DNA from 2 places in the Clostridium paraputrificum AGR2156 genome. Region 2 is predicted to be linked to the other one. Evidence: riboswitches for the same ligand, from Rfam matches in the RefSeq annotation. Region 2 holds a riboswitch; the other holds the start of a gene.
What was found. A riboswitch is a leader RNA that binds a small molecule or an ion and turns the genes downstream of it on or off. The one in region 2 is predicted to bind cobalamin.

Region 1 (5,821 bases), on a different contig from region 2:
CTTTTAAATACTTATTTAAGTCCTTATACTTATAGCCATCCATTGTACAGTAAACTTTACCTCTAACAATAACTTGTGTTTTATTGTTTGCACTAGGCTTCATTAAAATTGGATTCATATATTCCTTAGGCTCTATTTCACAAGCTTCTGCCTGAACAACCTGTGCCCTTCCTATTTCATCTCCTTCTTTAGTAACAAAAGAATTTAAAGAAATATTTAAAGCCTTAAAAGGAGCAACATTATATCCTTTTCTTTTATAATATCTACAAAAAGCTGTTGCTAATGTACTCTTACCCACAGAAGATGCTGTTCCTAAAAACATTAATCTTTTAGCTTCCATACTATCACCCTATCTAATATCTAAAAATCCATGAGTTTCTGTAAGAATATTCTTCCCTGTTTCAAATTGAATTTTATTCTTAAACAATGGACCATCAAATACGAAAGTATGATATTCTCCATTTTCTCCACAAGGATCTGAACCAGTTGCCTTTATTCTTTCAACAACTTCTTTTGTTAAAACTTCGCCTAAAAACTCTGGTCCCATATCCTTTAGCCTTACATTCTTAATAACAGTTTTAAAGCCACTATCTATAAACTCATAAGTCAAAGCTTCTCTATCTTCAAGCCATAATGGAAATATAGCTTCCAACCCTACTGCTTCACATCTTTCAGTACACCAAGTTCTATGCGCTTCTAAATCTATATCTCCAAATACACAAGCATCTGCGCCTTGTTCCTTCCACTTCCTTAAAGTTTTTTCAAAGGCAGTCTTGTACTCTTCTCCCTGACACTTTATCATATCTAATTCTATTTCTAAGGACTTTGATACTTCATTTAATAAATGTTCTTGGATTCCATGAAACCAACTTCTACATACTTTTTTATCAACAGTTACTAATAAAGCTAATGGTGTATATCCTCCCTTTATCATTCTATAAAGAGAAAGTGTACTATCTTTACCACAACTATATGACATAACAAACTTTTTCATTATAATCTACCTCCACTTTTCTAAGGCATTTATCATAAACTTCTTTATATCCACTCCATAAACTTCTTTAAGTTTATCTTCTGATAATACATCCTTTGTCTTGCCTTTAGAAACTATATATCCTTCACTTAACATAATCACATCATCACTAAACATTTGAACAAGGTTTAAATCATGTAATACTCCAATAACAGTTTTTTGATTTTCCTTTGTCCATTTGTTTATATGTTCTAATATTTCTATCTGACACTTTAAATCCAAATGATTTGTAGGTTCATCAAGTAAAATAACATCAGGTTCCTGTGCAAAAACCCTTGCAAGATAAACTCTTTGAAGTTGTCCTCCAGATAGTTCATTTATAAGTTTATCTTTTAAATCTAAAATCCCTACATTACTAAGACAGTTTAATATTATTTCCTCATCCTTCTTAGAAAGTCTTGCGAATACTCCATCTATATGAGCATATCTCCCCAAAGCAACAGTTTCATAAACAGTATATGGAAAATATATTTGAGAGTTTTGACTCATAAGAGCCACCTTTTTTGCAAGCTCTTTTCTCTTTATACTTTTAACTTCTTTCCCATCTAAAAATATATTTCCTTTATAATCTATTAAGCTAACCATTGCCTTAAGCAAGGTACTTTTTCCACATCCATTTGGACCAACTATAGAAACATTTTGTCCCCTAGTTATATCTATATTAAAATCTTTTATAACGTCTTTACCATCATATCCACAGTATAAATTTCTAACCTTTAGCATAATATCACCTACTTCTTTTACTAAAATATAAGTAGCCAAAGAATGGTGCTCCTATAATTGCAGTTATTGCACCAACTGGTAATTCAGATGGACTTATTATAGTTCTAGCTACTAAATCTGTAAGAACCATAAAAGATCCTCCTAATAAAATACACATAGGTATAACTACTTTATGGTTTGATCCAAATATCTTTCTCACTAAATGCGGTACAATTAAATCTATAAATCCTATAGTTCCGCTTAAAGCTACAGCACTTCCTGTAAGCACTGCTGTTGAAAATAACAAATGTTTTTTTACTTTTTCAGTTTCAACTCCTATTGCTTTTGCTCCATCTTCTCCAAATGTTAAAATATCCATTTCCCTAGAATATCTTAATACAATAGATACTCCTACAATAAAGAATGGAAGCCCTACTAGCAAGTAAGACCATCCTCTCATGTTAAAGGAACCCATTTGCCACATGGTTATGGCCTCAATTTTATGAGTATTTAATGCTGAAATGGTAGTAAGCATAGCACTTGCAAAAAGTGAAAAAACCATACCTGATAAAATAATAGTATTATTAGACATACCTCTATCTACTCTATTAGCAAACAAAATAACCATAATCACTGTTAAAAGCCCTGATAAAAATCCTATAAAAGGTAATGCTAAATTCCCTATAAATGGAATTGATACCCCTAAAATTATATATATTCCTACACCTAAAGATGCTCCTGAGGACACCCCTAATGTATATGGTGAAGCTAAAGGGTTCTTAAGTATTGACTGCATAACTGCTCCACTTACTGATAGTGCTGCTCCTATCATAAAAGCAAGTAAAACTCTTGGAAATCTTACAACCCAGATAATCGCTACGTCATTACTTCCAACACCTTCAATTAAAGGAATAGAAAATAACTTGTTCCCAATAACTGAAATAATGTTGAATATATTAATATTGGAACTTCCAATGGAAGTTCCAATACATATCACTAAAAATGCTAGTGGTAGTGATAACCACAATAACATCTTTCTCTTTTTATTCATACTTGTCTGGATATACAGCCTTTGCCATTTCTTTTAATGCAGCTATAACATTTTGACTTGGACGTGATGTAGTATTCTTATCTAAAAGAAATATTTGATTATTCTTAATAGCAGTAACACCTTCCCATCCTTTTCTTTTAGCAATTGAACCTATTGGATCATCTAAAAATGCTTGGTTTGTTAAGATTACATCTGGATTAGCAGCTATAACTGATTCTTCACTTGGCGAAATCCAACTCTTTTCAGATTCAAATATATTCTTAGCTCCAATTATTGAAATAGCTTCATTTAAGAATGTATCTGAACCAAATGAACTAAGCTTTGAACCTGAACCTATTTCAAAGTAAACTTTTTTCTTATCAGTTATTGTATCTCCAATTGCTTTTATATCAGCAACTTCCTTTTTCATATCTTCAACTAATTTAGAAGCTTCCTTCTTTTTATCAACTAAGTTACCTATAAATTCAATATCTCCATATATTCCATCAAAACTTACGCTACTTGGAATATATACTACAGGTATTCCTGCATCTTTAACAGCTTGGAATGGATCCTCATCTCCAGCTTTATTATGTCCTGATGCAATTATTATATCTGGTTCTAATCCTATAATAGTTTCAGCATCTGGATTTCTAAAATTTATCTTTGGTATATCTTCACTTATTCCTTTAACATCCTCTGAATACTTATCTACAGCGACTAATTTATCAGCCATTCCCAACGCAACTAAAACTTCTGTATTAGATGGTGCTGTTGATATTATTCTTTCCACCTTGCTAGGCTTAGTAAAGTCATTTCCTTCTCTGTCTTGCATTGTTACAGCCTTATCTGAGCAACCTACTAATAATGTTAGTAACATCATAGTAGATAAAATAAGACCTGTTAGTTTTTTTGTTAGTTTCATTTTTTAATCCCTCCATTTACATTATGGGGTTTTGAATTGAAAACATAGGATAAAAAAATGCATACCCATAAGGTATGCATATACATTCTACTTTTTTGTACAATAAGTAAAATGACCTACGTACCCTATAATTCCACCCTCAGAGAATAATAGTACCATCGTTATTAGGCAGGTCTCCCGACTTAACTTCATCCGCAATCTAACCTTCCCACATAAATAATTATGCAGTGGCTTAACTAGATTTTGTCCATTTCACGGTTACTGGGGTAGTTGAAGATTTACACTCCATTCCCTATTAAGTAAAACACCTAAAACAAGTCAATTCCTAATAATTATAGTTAAAGGCTTATATTTTGTCAATTAAATATACTTAGATATGGTACATATCCTTTTTCATGACTACCTGTAAAGGAATCTGTCCTATGGTCACAAGTTATTCTTATATTTATCCCCTTCAGATTTAATAAAGGAAAAAGAAGCTCATTTTTAACTTTTTCTAAAAACTGTATTTTGCCTTTAAAATCTTTTCTATGAGAAAGCTCATCAAATCCATTTACATGTAAAATAATATTATTAGCTTTTGGAAGCCACTCTAATACACCTTCTAGTTTATTATGCAACGCGCTGTTCCACTCCCCTGTAGCTCCTTTAGGTTGAACAACTATCATTCCTAAAGCCTTTCCCATACCACAAATTAAATCTATTCCTCCGATTAACACTGATTCCTTATTATACTTCTTCAATTTCACCTCACCCGAGGCCCCCCAAGGCCAAAGCATTAATCCTTCTAAATCCCTATCTTTGAAAAATTCATAGGAGTAATTAATTATATTCCTTAATCTTTTATTTTCAGGCATAATTTCTTCTACTTTTTTACCCACACTAAAATGCGGTGGGTTAAGCTTTTCCTGTACAATCTCATTTAAAAGAAGTAAATTCTTATATTGGTAACATGGATAAAAATATCCACCTTCTACTTTTAATTCTTTTAAAACTTCTCCTATATTTTTATCTAAATCTCCACCAGTAAAATCTTCTAGTATTCCATTATTAACCTTAATTATATTGCACCTATAAATACCACTTCCACCTTTTATTTCTATCCCCCTATTTAAAGCTTCATAAAAGGCCCTTTCTCCGATATCTACCTTAGAACTATCGTAACCAAGCATTTTAAAAATACAGTTTAAACTATCTAAATCCTTTCCTTCCACTGAAAAGTCTTCTTTCATTTCAGTATAATTTAACTTCATATCTCCAAAAAGAAGTTTTTTAAAGGAATGTCCCTCAAGACACTCCTCCATAAATCCATCTAGTATAATCAATATATCTTTCATTTATTAAATACCTTTCTTAGAGCATATATAAGTTTCTCATTTTGCCCTCTAGTTCTTACAGCAACCCTATAGTAATCAGAACCTAACCCTATATAATTACTACAGCTTCTTATAATTATTCCATGCTTAATAAGTTCTTCTTTTAAATTAATATCTATTCTAGTCTTAAAAAATATAAAGTTAACTACCCCCTCAAAGACCTCTAATTCTTTAAACGTACATAACTCATTATATAAAAATACTTTTTCATTTTTTATAAAATCTATTGAATTTTTCTGGTATTCTCTTTCTTTCAACGCGACTATTGCTCCAGTTGAAGCAACTGTATTTATAGACCATGGCACAGAAACCTTGTTAATCTTTCTAATAAATTCAGCGTTTCCTGTAATTCCATAACCTACTCTTATGCCAGGAAAACTAAAAAACTTTGTAAGAGACTTAACTATAATAAGATTTTCATACTCTTTACACATGTCTATTAAAGAGTATCTACTTTTATCTTCTATAAAATCTAAAAATGACTCATCTATAACAACCTTAGTATTGGAAGATTTATTTAACACTTTAATTAAAAACTCCTTAGATACTAACTGCCCTGTTGGATTATTAGGATTACAGATGAAAAGCATATCCATACTTTTATCTATAGCTTCTAAAAATCCATCATCTAACTTAAAATTTTCCCTATTTAATTTATAATAAACTATTTCTCCATTAATAGCCCTTATACCATCTTCATATTCAGAAAAGGTTGGAGCTGGAATAAGAACCTTTTTAGGATTTAGCCCTCTAAT
Region 2 (5,821 bases):
GATGAGCTTGAATTTTCAAGTAAGATAAAAGAAGTTGAAATTGATGTTAATAATGCAGACTATATGAAGTTTGTTGCTATCTTGTGTTCAGAGGATTTTGAGGAAGATTTGGAAGAAACTTTAAACGATTACTTATAGTAAATAATTTCTATTGAAATGAAAAAAAAGTGTGCTATAATAGAGTCATAAGAAATCCTGAGATGTGCGCCTAGCTTATCATATTCAACCTACATATGATAAACGGGATTTGCAACAGTTTTTATGGATGTCGGGCTTCATTTAATTCACAATTTTGTGGCAGAAGATGGCAAAAGTAGAGTGAGCTTAACCCACCTGCGAGGAGCAGGTCTGAATATATAAGCAAACGGCATGTTGGGACTTAGTATTGACTTTAAATACCTCAATAATTTTATTATTGAGGTATTTTTTATTCATTTATTATTTAGATATTTAGGCCGTTAATCTTCGAGGTTCAAAGTATTTTTTATGTTTCCTCTTATACCTTATGTAAATGTAATGCTGATAGAGTGCTACGTGCTTGTCCAACTTTTGAGATAAGAGAATACAAATTCTATTAGTTGGGGAAAGGAACTTTAATAATATATTTAAAAATAATTTTTCGCGTTTAATTATTTTTGATAGCTTATGTACTTTCATAATATCACCTCTTTTTCCAAAATTCGTAAGTTTTCCTTATTTATTATTATAACATGCCCCGAAAAAATGTAAAATTATTTCATGCAACATTAAGTGACAAGAATTAACAAAAGTAAATTAGCAAAGGTTTTCTTAAAGAAGAATTAACTAGTATCTACAATAATAAAAGTATTTTAAATACGAAATTTGGCGAAAATATTAATAGGAAATAACAGAAAGTAAGATAAAGTTAAGAAATATTAACCTTGTGAAAGGTTGATAATATAGAGAATTATAGGTAAAATAAGCTTAAGAAGTAACAAAGGAGTTGTAGTAATGGATATAGATTCAATGAAAATAGAAGAAGTAATAGAACACATAAATATGCTTTATAAAAAGAGCCAAGAAGAAGGTTTGTCAGATAAGGAAAAGGAAATCCAACAAAAGCTTAGAAGAAGATATATTGATAATGTTAAAAGGAATTTTAGAGTACAATTAGATGGGATAGAACTTAATAAAAAATAAAGGGTGATGGGGATTGTCAGTAACAGTTGAAAAACTAATTAAAGATTTTGACTTAGAGGTTTTAGTAGAAGGAAAACCTAATGAGCTTATAACCGTAAACGATATAAATAGGCCAGGGCTTCAACTTGCGGGATTTTATAATTATTTTGCGCCTGAAAGATTACAGGTAATAGGCAAGGCTGAATGGAGCTTTTTAGATGATATGCAAGTTGAGTTTAGGAAGAAAAGACTAAATAAGTATTTTACATTTCCTATGCATTGCATAATTATGTCTAGAGGTCTTGAACCGCATGAAGAGTTAATTAATGCTGCAAATAAGAAAAATATATGGGTGCTTAGAAGTGATTTGGTTACTACAAAGCTTATGAGTAATTTAACTATCTATTTATCAGATAAGCTAGCACCAGAAACACGTCTTCATGGGGTTTTAGTAGATGTATCAGGTATTGGTATATTAATTACTGGAGAAAGTGGTATAGGTAAGAGTGAAACAGCGTTAGAGTTAATTAAAAGAGGACATAGATTGGTTACAGATGATGCTGTTGATATAAAAGAAATTGATGGGGAACTAATAGGATCATCTCCAAGTATAACTAGAGGTATGTTAGAGGTTAGAGGAATTGGAATTATAGATGTACCAGCTCTTTATGGTATAAGTTCTATTCTTCTAAAGAAAACAATAACTTTAGTAATGCATTTTGAACATTGGAAAGATGATAATGATTATGATAGATTAGGAAATAACTTTGATTATATGGATATATTAGGTGTACCAGTTAGAAAGTTAACTGTACCAGTAAGACCAGGTAGAAATATTGCTGTAATTATTGAAGCAGCAGCAGTAAACTATAGATATTCATTAATGTCTAATGTTTCTGCTGTAGATATAATAGAAAGCAGAATGAATTTAGTTAGCGATAAGTAATAAGTTTATCCCTATCTTTCAATATAAAAATTGAGGATAAGGGATAAACTATTTCTATATATTAAAGGAGGCTATAAAGTATGAGCAAAAATGAAAAATGCGCATGGGAAAAATATGACGAACAAGGTATAAAGGAGATATTTGATTTTAATGAAGGATATAAGAACTTTATGTCCCTATGCAAAACAGAAAGAGAATGTGTAAAGGAAACTATTAGAATAGCTGAAGAAAATGGCTATAAGAATTTAGATGATGTTATTAAAAATGGTGAAGCTTTAAAGGCTGGAGATAAGGTTTATGCAAATAATATGGATAAAGCTATAGCTTTATTTATAGTTGGTGAAAGACCTATGGAAGATGGAATGAAGATTTTAGGGGCACATATAGATTCTCCAAGATTAGATTTAAAGCAAAATCCATTATATGAAGATACTGACCTTGCCCTTTTAGAAACACATTATTATGGTGGCATAAAGAAATATCAATGGGTTACATTACCTTTAGCTATACATGGGGTAGTGTGTAAGAAGGATGGAACTAAGGTTGATATAGTTATTGGTGAAGATGATAATGATCCTGTAATAGGAATATCAGACCTTCTAGTTCATTTAGCACAAACTCAACAAGAAAAGAAGGCTAACAAGGTAATTGAAGGTGAAGATTTAAATGTACTTGTTGGAAGTATTCCATTAAAGGGAGAAGAAAAGGATGCTGTTAAGGCTAATATCTTAAAGATATTAAATGATAAGTATGGAATAGAAGAAGAAGATTTCTTATCAGCAGAACTTGAAATTGTACCAGCTGGTAAGGCAAGAGATTATGGTATTGATAGAAGTATGGTTATGGCATATGGTCATGATGATAGAGTATGTTCATACTCTTCACTTATGGCAATGCTAAAAGTTGATAAAATAGATAAAACTTGTGTTTGTCTTTTAGTTGATAAAGAAGAAATAGGCAGTGTTGGTGCTACAGGAATGCAATCTAAATTCTTTGAAAATACTGTTGCAGAAGTTATGGATAGAGTAGGAGATTATTCTGATATAAAACTTAGAAGAGCATTAAAGAATTCTAAGATGTTATCTTCAGATGTTAGTGCTGCTTTTGATCCTAATTATCCATCAGTAATGGAAAAGAAGAACTCTGCTTATTTTGGTAAGGGATTAGTATTCAATAAGTATACAGGTTCTAGAGGTAAGGGAGGATGTAATGATGCTAATCCAGAGTTCATAGCAGAGCTTAGAGCTATTATGGATAAGCATGATGTTGCATTCCAAACAGCTGAATTAGGAAAGGTTGACCAAGGAGGCGGTGGAACAATCGCTTATATCTTAGCTAATTACAATATGGAAGTTATAGATTGTGGTGTTGCTCTTCACAACATGCATGCTCCTTGGGAAGTTGCTAGTAAGGTTGATATATATGAAGCTATGAAAGGTTATTACGCTTTCTTATTAGAGGCTTAATTACAAAGAAACTGCTCAAATTTGAGTAGTTTCTTTTTTGGTTAAAAATTATAGGTGGTATTTTAGATAAGCTTGACAAAAGAATAAATTTAAAGATAGACTAATATAGTAATATATGGTTTTAATATAGAAAATTAAAAGGGAATGTGGTTAGAATCCACAACAGCCCCCGCTACTGTAAAGGATACGAAATCTCAAAGATCACTGAATTTATTTTGGGAAGATGAGAAAGTAGGGTTGAAGCCTTGAGTCAGGAGACCTGCCATATATTAATATCACAAATTTATTTCGGCGGGAGATAAAGTGTGGTGGAAGCAAGAGCATAGTGTAATGAGTACTATGTATTTTTGTGATGCTACTACAAGGACTCCCAATAAGGAGTCCTTTCTTTATTTTCTTCCAAGAAAGAGGAGGAGAAGAAATGAAAAAACTATTATCAAAAGTAATAGCAGTGATATTTGTATTTACAATGTTATTTGCATTACCAACACAAAGGATAAGTGCAGCAGAAAAAGTGGATTATAATAATGCACTTAATACAACTATACAAAAGTATATAGAAAAATTTAAAAATGGATTCTCAAGCAATATAACATGGGATTCATGGGCAATTATAGGACTAGCTAGATCAGATAAAGAAGTTCCAAAGGAGATTTTTGATACTTATTACAGCAAGGTAGAGGCATTTGTTCAAGATAAAATATCAAACAATCAAAAAATGTCAGGTGGAGATTTAGCAAAACTAATTTTATCAGTATCAGCTATTGGACAAGATCCTAGAAATGTAGCCGGAAATGACTTAATAGATATAGTATGGCATCAAGATGGAATTTTAAATGAATACTATACATCATTAGCATACGTGTTAATAGCTGTAGATTCTAAAAATTATCAAGAACCTAAAGATGCCTTAAATACAAGAGATAAGATGATAGAGGCGCTATTATCTTATGAATTAGATAATGGTGGATTTGGATGGGGAACACCTGAACCAGATAGTACTGCAATGGTATTACAAGCTTTAGTAAAACATCAAGATAGGGAAGATGTAAAAAAGACAATGAATAGGTCATTAGTAATTCTATCAGAGCTACAAACAGAGACCGGTGGATATGTTTCATGGGGAAATGAGAATTCAAATAGTGTAGCTCAAGTTATTACATTCTTAACTGCTTTAGGAGAAAATCCAACTACATCAGAAGCATTTGTAAAGGGTGAAAATAATCTACTTGGTAATTTAATAACCTTCTACACCGGTAATGGAGAGTTTAAGTATATTCATTCAGATAGTGGAGCAAATGGAATGGCAACAGAGCAAGCTTTATATTCATTAGCTTCTTATGATAGGTTAGTAAATGGAAAAACTTCTTTATATGATATGACAGATGTTATTAGTACGACAGATTATTTAAATATTGTTAAGGAAGTTAATTCAAGAATTGAAACTTTACCAGGGATAGAAGCAATTTCTTTGGATAATAAAGAAGAAGTAAATTCTATATTAGCTAAGTTTAATTCATTACCAGAAGAATATAAGATACAAGTTATTGGAAAAAGTAAACTAAATTCTGCATCATCAAAGATAGCTGAAATACAAGATACTATAAATACAATTAATAGTGACATTTGGGATAAAATTAATCCTGAAAATGTATCCTTAGAAAATAAAAAGGATGTTTTAGACATTATCAGTAGATACGAAGCTTTAAGTGATAAAGATAAGAAATATATTGTTGGATATGATGAAGTTTTAGCAGCAAAGGCTAAGATTGAAGCATTAGAAAAAGTAGAAGTTGAAAACAAGGAAGAAGGAAAAGAAGGTAACTCTTCATATTCAGAAGTTGTACAAACTGGAGATACTTCGAACTTTGGCTATTTATTTGCAGTCTTAATATTAAGTGGAGCAGTAATGATTTATAGCAAGAAGAAGGAAGTAAAAGAGGCTTAGAATATGAAAAAATACTGGAAGAGTATTCTAATATGTATTTGTTTAGCAGTAGCTGTTTTTATTGGAGTTAAAGGGTGTAAAATTGAAGTTCCTAAGGATAATACAACAGTAGAAAGTTCTGTTGAGAATAGTTCTGCTAATGAAGAAAAAGAATATTCTACAAAGGTCGAAGAAGGTAATAGCAATATAAAAACTGAAGATAAAGTGGGAGAAGAAAAAATTCCTTCTACATCACAGGTAAAAGATGAAGATAAAAAAGAACCCGAAAAGCCAAATCATATTATAACAGATAAAGGTGAAAGTACCGATATTGTAAAGGAT

Region 1: linked by a shared signal. The riboswitch ahead of G594_RS0108400 (ABC transporter substrate-binding protein) and the one ahead of G594_RS0100540 (prenyltransferase/squalene oxidase repeat-containing protein) in region 2 are both predicted to bind cobalamin.

The regions. Positions count from the first base shown of each region.
Region 1 is NZ_AUJC01000007.1:91,599-97,419, forward strand. Features, by position in the region: gene G594_RS0108380 (cobyric acid synthase) at 1-340, opposite strand, end outside; gene G594_RS0108385 (Dph6-related ATP pyrophosphatase) at 350-997, opposite strand; gene G594_RS0108390 (ABC transporter ATP-binding protein) at 1,001-1,756, opposite strand; gene G594_RS0108395 (FecCD family ABC transporter permease) at 1,761-2,786, opposite strand; gene G594_RS0108400 (ABC transporter substrate-binding protein) at 2,779-3,690, opposite strand; cobalamin riboswitch at 3,841-4,017, opposite strand; gene G594_RS0108405 (hypothetical protein) at 4,047-5,027, opposite strand; gene cobD (threonine-phosphate decarboxylase CobD) at 5,024-5,821, opposite strand, start outside.
Region 2 is NZ_AUJC01000001.1:118,425-124,245, reverse strand. Features, by position in the region: gene G594_RS0100560 (hypothetical protein) at 1-138, shown strand, start outside; RNA gene ssrS (6S RNA) at 190-383, shown strand; gene G594_RS0100555 (DUF896 domain-containing protein) at 973-1,161, shown strand; gene hprK (HPr(Ser) kinase/phosphatase) at 1,175-2,086, shown strand; gene G594_RS0100545 (aminopeptidase) at 2,167-3,552, shown strand; cobalamin riboswitch at 3,652-3,833, shown strand; gene G594_RS0100540 (prenyltransferase/squalene oxidase repeat-containing protein) at 3,974-5,500, shown strand; gene G594_RS19430 (DUF4430 domain-containing protein) at 5,504-5,821, shown strand, end outside.